DNA from 2 places in the Streptomyces sp. NPDC045998 genome. Region 1 is predicted to be linked to the other one. Evidence: riboswitches for the same ligand, from Rfam matches in the RefSeq annotation. Region 1 holds a riboswitch; the other holds the start of a gene.
The links. A riboswitch is a leader RNA that binds a small molecule or an ion and turns the genes downstream of it on or off. The one in region 1 is predicted to bind S-adenosylmethionine.
Positions count from the first base shown of each region.

Region 1 (6,040 bases):
TCAGCGCGACCAACCTGTCGCTCGGCCTGACGCTCGGCATCGCGCTCTTCTGCATCGGCGCGGGCGCGGTCCACTGGGCCCGCACCCTGATGTCCGACCACGAGGTCGCGGACGACCGTCACCCGATCGAGGCCCCGGCCGAGGTCAAGGCCAAGGTCATGGCCGACTTCGCCGACGGCGCGCGGGAGTCCGCGATCGGCCGCCGCCCGCTGATCCGCAACACGATGCTCGGCGCGCTGGCCATGGTGCCGCTCTCCGGCGTGGTGCTGCTGCGCGAGCTGGGCCCGCTGCCCGAGAAGAAGCTGTTCCACACGTCGTGGGCCAAGGGCAAGCAGCTCATCAACATGAACACGAACGAGCCGCTGCGTCCCGAGGACGTCGCGGTCGGTTCGCTGACCTTCGCCAAGCCCGAGGGCCTGGAGGAGCACGACCACGAGTTCAACACGAAGATCGCCAAGGATGCCCTGATGATCGTCCGGATCCAGCCGGAGGACATCAAGGACAAGCGCGAGCTCGAGTGGTCGCACGAGGGCATCGTGGCCTTCTCCAAGATCTGCACCCACGTGGGCTGCCCGATCTCCCTGTACGAGCAGCAGACCCACCACGTCCTCTGCCCGTGCCACCAGTCCACCTTCGACCTCTCCGACGGCGCCCGCGTCATCTTCGGCCCGGCCGGTCACGCCCTTCCGCAGCTGCGGATCGGCGTCAATGACGAGGGCTTCCTCGAGGCGCTCGGCGACTTCGAGGAGCCCGTCGGTCCTGCATTCTGGGAGCGCGGATGAGCACCACGACCGCAACAGACGCACAGCGGAAGGCGCCCGCCGGCGAGCGGGTGGCCGACTGGGCCGACGGCCGTCTCGGGATCTACTCCCTGGCCAAGGCCAACATGCGGAAGATCTTCCCGGACCACTGGTCCTTCATGCTCGGCGAGATCTGCCTCTACAGCTTCATCATCATCATCCTCACGGGTGTGTACCTGACGCTGTTCTTCCACCCGAGCATGAACGAGATCGAGTACCACGGCTCGTACGTGCCGATGCAGGGCATCCGCATGACCGAGGCGTACGCCTCGACCCTGGACATCAGCTTCGACGTCCGCGGTGGCCTGCTCATCCGGCAGATCCACCACTGGGCGGCACTGATCTTCATCGCCGGCATGTTCGTGCACATGATGCGCGTCTTCTTCACCGGCGCGTTCCGCAAGCCGCGTGAGGTCAACTGGCTGTTCGGCTTCCTGCTGTTCGTCCTGGGCATGTTCACCGGATTCACCGGTTACTCGCTCCCGGACGACCTGCTCTCCGGCACCGGTGTCCGCTTCACCCAGGGCGCCATCCTGTCGACGCCGATCGTCGGCACGTACATCTCGATGTTCCTGTTCGGCGGGGAGTTCCCGGGCCACGACATCATCGCCCGGTTCTACTCGATCCACATCCTGCTGCTGCCGGGCATCATGCTCGGCCTCGTGGTGGCGCACCTGATCCTGGTCTTCTACCACAAGCACACGCAGTTCCCCGGCCCCGGCCGGACGAACAAGAACGTCGTCGGCATGCCGCTGCTGCCGGTGTACATGGCCAAGGCCGGAGGCTTCTTCTTCCTGGTCTTCGGTGTCATCGCGATCATCGCGGCGCTGTTCACGATCAACCCGATCTGGGCGCTCGGCCCGTACCGTCCGGACCAGGTGTCCACCGGCGCCCAGCCCGACTGGTACATGGGCTTCGCCGAAGGTCTGATCCGTGTCATGCCGGGCTGGGAGATCACCCTGTGGGGCCACACGCTGGTCCTGGGTGTGTTCATCCCGCTGGTCGTCTTCGGCCTCATGCTCGGCGCGATCGCGATGTACCCGTTCATCGAGTCGTGGATCACCGGTGACAAGCGGGAGCACCACCTCCTGGACCGGCCGCGCAACGCGCCGACCCGGACCGCCCTCGGTGTCGCCTGGGTGACCGCGTACATGATCATGCTGATCGGTGGTGGCAACGACATCTTCGCCATCAAGTTCCACCTGTCGATCAACGCGATCACCTGGTTCGTCCGGATCTTCTTCTTCCTCGGTCCGGTCATCGCCTTCGTCGTCACCAAGCGGATCTGCCTGGGTCTGCAGCGGCGCGACAAGGACAAGGTGCTGCACGGCCGGGAGACCGGCATCATCAAGCGCCTGCCGCACGGCGAGTTCGTCGAGATCCACGAGCCTCTCAGCCAGGCCCAGCTGCACGCGCTCACCGCGCACGAGCAGTACACGCCGGCCGAGATCGGCCCGACGGTCGACGAGAACGGCGTCGAGCGCAAGCCGACCCGCAAGGAGAAGCTCCGCGCCAAGCTCAGCAAGGGCTACTTCGGGGACGGCAACCAGGTCCCGAAGGCCAGCGTGGAGGAGTACAAGGAGATCGCCAGTGGCCACGGCCACCACTGATCGACCGGCACTCGCCGCCTGACCCACACGGTCGCCACACCGCAAAGAGCCCCGTCCATTCACCGGACGGGGCTCTTTGCCGTGCCCGTGGCTCGATAGGCTGTGGTCATCCCCGTACACACGGACACCAGGAGCGACCATGAGCGCTGTGCAACCCGCTGGAGGACCGAGCTCGGCGGGCCGCTCCTGGCCCGTGGTGCTGAACGGCCTGCTGGAGGGCCGCGACCAGAGCGCCGACGACACGGCGTGGGCGATGGACCGCATCATGAGCGGCGAGGCCACCGACGCCCAGATCGCCGGCTTCGCGGTCGCGCTCCGCGCCAAGGGCGAGACCGTCGAGGAGATCTCCGGCCTGGTCCGGACGATGTACGCGCACGCCAACCTGATCGAGGTGCCCGGCCCCTCCGTCGACATCGTCGGCACGGGCGGCGACGGCGCCAAGACGGTCAACATCTCCACCATGTCGGCGATCGTCGTGGCCGGCACCGGCGCCAAGGTCGTCAAGCACGGCAACCGCGCCGCCTCCTCCGCCTCCGGGGCCTCGGACGTCCTGGAGAAGCTCGGCGTCAACCTGGAGCTGACGCCCCGGCGGGTCGCCGAGGTCGCCGAGGAGGCGGGCGTCACCTTCTGCTTCGCGGTGAAGTTCCACCCCGCGCTGCGCCATGTGGCCGCCGCCCGCAAGGAGCTCGGCATCCGCACCACCTTCAACTTCCTCGGGCCGCTGACCAACCCCGCCCGGGTCAAGGCCCAGGCCACCGGTGTCGCGGACGCGCGCATGGCGCCCATCCTCGCCGGGGTCCTGGCCGAGCGCGGCTCCTCCGCGCTGGTCTTCCGCGGCGACGACGGGCTGGACGAGCTGACCACCACCGCCACCTCGAAGGTGTGGGTGGTACGGGACGGGGCCGTGCGCGAGGAGTCCTTCGACCCGCGGGACGTGGGTATCGCGCTCGTACCGGTCGAGGCGCTGCGCGGGGCGGACGCCTCGTACAACGCCGATGTGGCCCGCCGGCTGCTCGCGGGGGAGACCGGGCCCGTACGGGACGCGGTGCTGCTCAACTCCGCGGCGGCGCTGGTGGCGCTGGAGCCGACGGACGCGCCGCTCACCGAGCAGATCCGGGCCGGCATGGCGAAGGCGGCCGAGTCCATCGACTCGGGCGCGGCGCGCGCGGCGCTCGACCGGTGGGTGGAGGCCAGCCACCGCTGAACCCGCGCGGGTGGGTGTGACACAAGGCGCGGTCCGGCCCCTCTTGTCTCAGGAACCGGACTGCGCCTTGCGCATGCCGAGACGTATGGCATGATGCCATTCAAGGTCATGAGTGACAGCGACTACGGCCCCGGCCCGCTGTCCGGCAACCCTCCGTCCGTGGCGGGGTGCCCCGGGTGAAGACCAGGTCGCAGGCAGCGAGGTCTGCGGCAAGCGCGGACCCCTGCACACCCTGGGGTCCTGGTCCTCAAGGGAGCAGTCTCGTGAGCAAGCGAATGCGATAGGGCGTATCGCCCCTTCTTCGGCACCCCTTTTTTCCTTCCGCCGCGTCCGCACTCCTGTGCGTCGATGCGTCGAATTCGCCTGCCCTGTACGGGAGTTCGCCATGTCTGTCTTCACCGCTGCCGCCGACCAGTCCGTTTGTACGCCGCTGCCCGTTCTGGGCCGGGATGTCACCGTGCCGCTCGTCACCGGCGGCGAGGTCACCTACGCCGCGCTCGACTACGCCGCCAGCGCGCCCGCACTCCAGCGGGTGTGGGACGACGTCGCCGCGTACGCCCCGTACTACGGCAGCGTGCACCGTGGCGCGGGGTACCTCTCGCAGCTGTCGACCGACCTGTTCGAGAACAGCCGCGCCACCGTCGCCGCGTTCCTCGACTGCCGCGAGGACGACGAGGTCGTCTTCACCCGCTCCACCACCGACTCGCTGAACCTGCTGGCCGCCGCCCTGCCCGCCGACTGCCAGGTGTTCGTCTTCGAGACCGAACACCACGCCTCGCTGCTCCCCTGGAGGGACGCCCGCGTCACCTACCTCAACGCGCCCCGCACGCCGGGCGAGGCGGTCGACACGCTGGAGCGCGCCCTCGCCGACCGCGACCCCTACGGCCCGGCCCTCGTCTGCGTCACCGGCGCGTCCAATGTGACGGGTGAGCTGTGGCCGGTACGGGAGCTCGCCGCCGCCGCCCACGCGCACGGCGCCCGCATCGTGCTGGACGCCGCCCAGCTGGCGCCCCACCACCCCGTGTCCGTGCGCGACCTGGACGTCGACTGGGTCGCCTTCTCCGGGCACAAGCTGTACGCGCCTTTCGGCTCCGGCGTGCTCGCAGGGCGGGCCGACTGGCTGCAGGAGGCCGAGCCGTACCTGGCCGGCGGCGGCGCCTCCCGCACCGTGGCCCGGCGCGCCGACGGCGGCGTCGACGTCGAGTGGCACACCACGGCCGCCCGCCACGAGGCCGGCTCGCCGAACGTCATCGGCGCGTACGCCATCGCCTCCGCCTGCAAGGCGCTCACCGAGGCCGGCTTCGACGATCTGGTGGCGCGCGAGCGGTACCTCATCGGCACGGTGCGCGAGGGCCTGGCCGAGGTGCCCGAGGTGCGGGTGCTGTCGCTCTTCGGCGACGACGCCCCGCGCGTCGGCGTCATCTCCTTCGTGGTCGACGGCTGGAACAGCTCGCACTTCGCGGCGGCGCTCTCCGCCGAGTACGGCATCGGCGTGCGCGACGGCCTGTTCTGCGCCCACCCGCTGGTGCGGACGCTGCTCGGCAGCGACCCGCAGCAGGTCGGCGAGTGCGGCGCGCCCGAGGCGGCTCCGCCCGGTGAGAAGTCGCTCAACGCGATCCGGGTCAGCTTCGGGGCGGGGACGCCGGATGAGCACGTCGACCGTTTCGTTCGGGCCGTGAAGGAGCTCGTGCGGGACGGGGCGAAGTGGAACTACCGTACGGAGGACGGGCGTTGTGTGCCCGACCGCGGCTGACCAGCCGCGTGCCCACCAGGACCGTGCGCAGCGCCCGTTCGGCCGCGTCCGCCAGCAGCTCGGCCGCCCGCTCCAAGGACTCCTGGAGCGGCAGCGGCCCGGGCGCCAGCGACTCGTAGGCGTCCAGCTCCGCGTCGCGGGCGCCGGGGCCGAGCGTGCCGGCCAGCGCGAGGACCGGCACCCCCGCCTCCCGGGCGCGGCGCGCCACCTCGCCCGGGATCTTCCCGCGCACGGTCTGCGCGTCGAGGGCGCCCTCGCCCGTGATGACCAGGTCCGCTCGGGCGAGGCGCGCGCCGAGGTCCAGCCCGTCGAGCAGCACCTCGAACCGGGGCAGCAGCCGGGCGCCGAGCGCCGCGAGCCCCGCGCCCAGGCCGCCGGACGCGCCGGTGCCGGGCGCCCCGCGCAGGTCGACGCCCGGGGTGAACGCCTCCGTGAGCGCCGCAGCCCAGCGCTCCAGCGCCGCCGACAGGACCTCGACCTGAGCGGGGGAGGCGCCCTTCTGAGGGCCGAAGACCCGCGCCACGCCGCGCTCGCCGCACAGCACGTTGTACGGGTTGCACGCCACCAGCAGCTCGGTCTCCGCCAGGCGCGGGTCGAGCCCGTCGGCGTCGACGGCCGCGAGCCGCCCCAGGGCGGCGCCCCCGCGCGGGAGTTCGCGTCCGTCCGCGTCCAG
Region 1 is NZ_JBWKLJ010000001.1:666,908-672,947, forward strand. It holds gene qcrA (cytochrome bc1 complex Rieske iron-sulfur subunit) at 1-782, shown strand, start outside; gene qcrB (cytochrome bc1 complex cytochrome b subunit) at 779-2,410, shown strand; gene trpD (anthranilate phosphoribosyltransferase) at 2,550-3,614, shown strand; SAM riboswitch class IV at 3,719-3,836, shown strand; gene AC07FJ_RS03015 (aminotransferase class V-fold PLP-dependent enzyme) at 4,000-5,367, shown strand; partial or broken gene AC07FJ_RS03020 (glycerate kinase family protein) at 5,325-6,040, opposite strand, start outside.

Region 2 (6,040 bases), on a different contig from region 1:
GGCTATGACACCGCCGCCGAAGGAGCCCTGCTGGACGGGTTCCGGGAGTGGCTCGCCACCAAGCTGGGCTACGGCTGGAACCTGGTGTACTGGCTCTTGGCCGAGAAGTTGGTCTTTCCCGACGGCCGTCCCGAGGAGCCCTGGTCGCCCGAGACCGAGCAGCACGCCGTGGCCGGGCTGCTCGCTCTGATCGACGAGTTCTACGATCACCTCGCCGACGGTCCGAAGGACCGCACCGAAACGGTCTGACGGAGGGGGGCCCGGGTCGTCGATGACGCCCGCGGCGCGGGAACGCCCGAGGCGGCACCCCCCTTACGGGGAGTGCCGCCCTCGGTTCCGTAACCGGGCTTACCGATCCGCGAGGGATCAGAAGTCCATGTCACCGCCCGGCATGCCGCCACCGGCCGGGGCGGACGCCTTCTCCGGCTTGTCGGCGACGACGGCCTCGGTGGTGAGGAACAGCGCCGCGATGGAGGCCGCGTTCTGCAGAGCGGAACGGGTCACCTTGGCGGGGTCGATGATGCCCTCGGCGATCATGTCGACGTACTCACCGGTCGCGGCGTTCAGGCCGTGGCCGACGGGCAGGTTGCGCACCTTCTCGACGATGACGCCGCCCTCGAGACCACCGTTGACGGCGATCTGCTTCAGCGGGGCCTCCAGGGCCAGGCGCACGATGTTGGCACCGGTCGCCTCGTCGCCCTCGAGCTCCAGCTTCTCGAAGACGGAGGAGGCCTGGATCAGGGCCACGCCACCGCCGGCGACGATGCCCTCCTCGACGGCCGCCTTCGCGTTGCGAACGGCGTCCTCGATGCGGTGCTTGCGCTCCTTGAGCTCCACCTCGGTCGCGGCACCGGCCTTGATGACGGCCACGCCGCCGGCCAGCTTCGCCAGGCGCTCCTGGAGCTTCTCGCGGTCGTAGTCCGAGTCGGAGTTCTCGATCTCGGCGCGGATCTGGTTGACGCGGCCCTGGACCTGCTCGCTGTCACCGGCACCGTCGACGATCGTGGTCTCGTCCTTGGTGATGACCACCTTGCGGGCGCGGCCCAGCAGGTCGAGACCGGCGTTCTCCAGCTTGAGGCCGACCTCCTCGGAGATGACCGTGCCGCCCGTGAGGATGGCGATGTCGTTCAGCATGGCCTTGCGGCGGTCGCCGAAGCCCGGGGCCTTGACGGCGACGGACTTGAAGGTGCCGCGGATCTTGTTGACGACCAGCGTCGACAGGGCCTCGCCCTCGACGTCCTCGGCGATGATCAGCAGCGGCTTGCCCGACTGCATGACCTTCTCCAGCAGCGGGAGGAGGTCCTTCACGGAGGAGATCTTGGAGTTGACGATCAGGATGTACGGGTCCTCCAGAGAGGCCTCCATACGCTCCATGTCGGTGGCGAAGTACGCCGAGATGTAGCCCTTGTCGAAGCGCATACCCTCGGTGAGCTCCAGCTCCAGACCGAAGGTCTGGGACTCCTCGACGGTGATGACGCCTTCCTTGCCGACCTTGTCCATCGCCTCGGCGATGAGCTCGCCGATCTGCGTGTCGGCGGCGGAGATGGAGGCGGTGGAGGCGATCTGCTCCTTCGTCTCGACCTCCTTCGCCTGGTCGAGCAGCGCACCGGAGACGGCCTCGACGGCCTTCTCGATGCCGCGCTTCAGGGCCATCGGGTTGGCGCCGGCGGCGACGTTGCGCAGACCCTCGCGGACGAGCGCCTGGGCGAGGACGGTCGCGGTGGTCGTACCGTCACCGGCGACGTCGTCCGTCTTCTTGGCGACTTCCTTGACCAGCTCGGCGCCGATCTTCTCGTACGGGTCCTCGAGCTCGATCTCCTTGGCGATGGAGACACCATCGTTGGTGATCGTGGGGGCGCCCCACTTCTTCTCGAGGACGACGTTGCGACCCTTGGGGCCCAGGGTCACCTTGACGGCGTCGGCGAGCTGGTTCATGCCGCGCTCGAGGCCGCGCCGTGCCTCCTCGTCGAACGCGATGATCTTGGCCATGTGAAGTGGTCCTCCCGGACTGGGGTGGATGCTCCGGACCGCGCTGGCGCCCGCGACGGACGGCCTGCATGCCCCTGTGGTTCCTTGCCCCACCGGCCTGCGGACCTCACCGACTCGGTCCTTCGTTGTCACTCTCACCTTCAGAGTGCTAACGCCAATGATTAGCACTCGACCCCTTCGAGTGCAAGCTCCTCCCCGTGATCTCCCGGCGATCTCCCGGGGATCGAGAGCCCTCGATCCCCTCCGCGTGTACGCGTGCGCGCACGCGCGAGGGGCCCGCATCCTGTGCGGATGCGGGCCCCTCGGCACCACTGTGAAAGTCGCTGGCCGAAACGCGTCTGCTGCTAGCCGGCGAGCTTGACCATGTCCGCCTGCGGACCCTTCTGGCCCTGCGAGATCTCGAACTCGACTCGCTGACCCTCCTCCAGGGTGCGGTAGCCGTCCATCTGGATCGCGCTGTAGTGGACGAAAACATCCGCACCACCGTCGACCGCGATGAAGCCGTACCCCTTCTCCGCGTTGAACCACTTGACGGTGCCCTGAGCCATGCCTAACTCCCCTATTACTGGCCCTTGCACAGGACCGCACTTCGCGGACCCGGGTCAGACCTCACCCGCTGACAGGAACGGGCGTGCGCCGGAACGCGTCGACCGCCGCTGAATGTATCTGTCCAACTGCCGTCTGCAACAGGTCAATCGGACGAGAATTCCGAGCATGCGTGAACGGAAAAGTAGGCGGAATTCGCCAGAATCCTGGGCAAGTCGGGCCCGGCAAAGCGCACATTCGGCGCATCAGGCACGGGTACTTTGACTGCATCTTGTCGCGCCGGGGCGTGAATTCATATGCGCGTGACATGACCGGCGGCGGGGGCTTCCCCAACTCTACCGCGCTCAACCATGCGGAAATGCCCCCTGCGCACCGTGTGCGGAGGGGGCAATTCCGGAAAGCGCTATCCCTGGGCTAGCAACCGCCGGCCACGGCGGGAATGATCGACACGCCCGCGCCGTCCGGCGTGGCGGTCTCCAGACCCTGCTCGAAGCGGACGTCGTCGTCGTTCACGTACACGTTGACGAAGCGGCGCAGCTTGCCCTGGTCGTCCAGGACGCGGGCGGCGATGCCCGGGTGGTTCTTCTCCAGCGACTCGATGACCTCGGCGAGGGTCGCGCCCTCCGCCGGGACCTCGGCCTGGCCGCCCGTGTACGTGCGGAGGATGGTGGGGATGCGCACGTTGACGCTCATGTCGTGATGCCTTTCAGTACGAGCTCAGGTCGGGTCAGGCCAGGCCGGCGTCGCGGAACGCGTCCAGGCTCGGGCGGATCGTGGCGGTGGGGCCGGTCGTCGGAGCCACGGCGTCCAGGGTCTTCAGGCCGTCGCCCGTGTTGAGCACGACCGTGGTGAGGGACGGGTCCAGCACACCGGCCTCGATGAGCTTCTTCGTCACACCCACGGTCACACCGCCCGCCGTCTCGGCGAAGATGCCCTCCGTACGGGCCAGCAGCTTGATCGCGTCGACCACCTGCTCGTCGTTGACGTCCTCGACCGCGCCGCCGGTGCGGCGGGCGATGTCCAGGACGTACGGGCCGTCGGCGGGGTTGCCGATGGCGAGCGACTTGGCGATGGTGTTCGGCTTCTGGGGGCGTACGACGTCGTGGCCGGCCTTGAAGGCCGCCGACACCGGGGAGCAGCCCTCCGCCTGGGCGCCGAAGATCTTGTACGGCTTGTCCTCGACCAGGCCCAGCTTGATGAGCTCCTGCAGTCCCTTGTCGATCTTCGTCAGCTGCGAGCCGGACGCGATCGGGATGACGATCTGGTCGGGCAGCCGCCAGCCGAGCTGCTCGCAGATCTCGTACGCGAGCGTCTTCGAGCCCTCCGCGTAGTACGGGCGGAGGTTGACGTTCACGAAGCCCCAGCCCTCGCCGAGCGGGTCGCCGATGAGCTCGGAGCAGAAGCGGTTGACGTCGTCGTAGTTGCCCTCGATGCCGACCAGGTCACCGCCGTACACCGCGGCCATGACGACCTTGCCCTGCTCCAGGTCGTGCGGGATGAACACGCAGGAGCGGAAGCCGGCCCGGGCGGCGGCGGCGCCGACCGCGCCCGCCAGGTTGCCGGTGGAGGAGCAGGACAGGGTGGTGAAGCCGAAGGCGCGGGCGGCCTCCAGGGCCTGGGCGACGACGCGGTCCTTGAAGGAGTGCGTCGGGTTGCCGGAGTCGTCCTTGACGAAGAGCTTGCCCGGCTCGACGCCGAGCTCGCGGCCCAGGTTGTCGGCCTGGACGAGCTTGGTCCAGCCCGGGTTCAGGTTCGGCTTGTCCGCGACGTCGGCGGGGACGGGCAGCAGGGGCGCGTACCGCCAGATGTTCGCGGGCCCGGCCTCGATCCGCTTGCGCAGGGCCTCGGGGTCGCCGCTCGGCAGGTCGTACGCGATCTCGAGCGGCCCGAAACACTGCTCGCAGGCGAAGAGGGGGCCGAGGGGGAAGCGCTCACCACATTCGCGACAGGAAAGCGCGGAGGCGGGCCCGAGGTCGACGTTCTGGGTGGTGTCCGGGGTGGCGACGGTCTGTACAGCCATGGAGGCGAGGCCCTTTCTCCTCATCTTCCTCATGGCGCACTTCGCCATGAGACGGATTTGGCACCTTCCCTAGCCGGGGCCTCGCGTTGCGCAGATGTGCGAGTGCCGACTGGAGGGTTGCCGGGGCTTCAACGGGCCGTATCCCTCTGCCCCTCTGGATGAGCGGTATTCGATTGTGTGCGCGGGGGACCCGACATGTGTCGGCCATCCGCGTTGTTCAAGACTGTAACCGAACCCCTGGACGCTCGAGATGGTCGTCCGATACGCGAGATGGAGATCACGTGCTGGAAGAGGTGGAGCGCTGGCTGGACCGGCGGTCCTGGTCCGTTGCGGAGCGACCGCTCGACCAGCTGCTCGCCGCGAAACGCGGGGCGACCCGCGGTACGACCGTCAGTGTCGTCCTGCCGGCGCTCAACGAGGAGGCGACGGTCGGCGAGATCGTCACCGTGATCCGCCGCGAGCTGATGTCCGGCGCCGTGCCGCTGGTGGACGAGCTGGTGGTGATCGACTCGGGCTCGACCGACCGTACGGCGGAGGTGGCGCGCGCGGCCGGGGCTCGGGTGGAGCACCGGGACGCGATACTCCCCCGGATACCGGCGCTGCCCGGCAAGGGCGAGGTGCTGTGGCGGTCGCTGTTCGTGACGAGCGGCGACATCGTGTGCTTCGTCGACGCGGACCTGGTCGACTTCTCGGCGGACTTCGTGACCGGGATCGTGGGGCCGCTGCTGACCGACCCGTCGGTGCAGTTCGTGAAGGCGATGTACGACCGGCCGCTGGGCGGTGCCGTCGGCCAAGGCGGACGGGTGACGGAGCTGGTGGCGCGGCCGCTGCTGAACCTGCACTGGCCGCAGCTGGCCGGGTTCGTCCAGCCGCTGGGCGGCGAGTACGCGGCGCGGCGCTCGCTGCTGGAGCGGCTGCCGTTCCCGGTGGGGTACGGGGTGGAGCTGGGCCTGCTGGTGGACGCGTTGCACACGGTGGGGCTCGACGCGCTGGCCCAGGTGGACGTGGGCGTGCGCAAGCACCGGCACCAGGACGACCGGGCGCTGGGGCGGATGGCGGCGGCGATCTACCGGACGGCGCAGCTGCGGCTGTCGCGGGGGCACCTGGTGCGGCCGCGGCTGACGCAGTTCGACCGGGGGGAGACGGGGTTCGTGCCGCGGACGCACGCGGTGGACACGGAGGAGCGGCCGCCGATGGCGAGTGTGGCGGAGTACACACGACGGCGGCGCGTGGCGTGACGGGCGTACGTTTGAGCGTTTCGGCTACGGGCTAGGTTCGTCTCCATGGCGCCCCAGATTCTCGTTGCTTCGAACAGAGGTCCGGTCAGCTACGTGCCGCGTGAGGACGGCACGCTCGACGCCCGGCGAGGCGGGGGCGGGCTGGTCTCGGGCCTGTCCGCGATCGGGCCGGACGCGGGGGCGCTGTGGGTGTGCGCGGCGCTGAGCGACGGCGACCGGGAGGCGGTGCGGCGCGGGATCTCCGAGC
Region 2 is NZ_JBWKLJ010000013.1:116,548-122,587, reverse strand. It holds gene AC07FJ_RS30930 (hypothetical protein) at 1-249, shown strand, start outside; gene groL (chaperonin GroEL) at 367-1,989, opposite strand; gene AC07FJ_RS30920 (cold-shock protein) at 2,334-2,537, opposite strand; gene AC07FJ_RS30915 (ubiquitin-like small modifier protein 1) at 2,950-3,228, opposite strand; gene thrC (threonine synthase) at 3,263-4,579, opposite strand; SAM riboswitch class I at 4,573-4,720, opposite strand; gene AC07FJ_RS30905 (glucosyl-3-phosphoglycerate synthase) at 4,837-5,793, shown strand; gene AC07FJ_RS30900 (alpha,alpha-trehalose-phosphate synthase (UDP-forming)) at 5,839-6,040, shown strand, end outside.
Region 2: linked by a shared signal. The riboswitch ahead of thrC (threonine synthase) and the one ahead of AC07FJ_RS03015 (aminotransferase class V-fold PLP-dependent enzyme) in region 1 are both predicted to bind S-adenosylmethionine.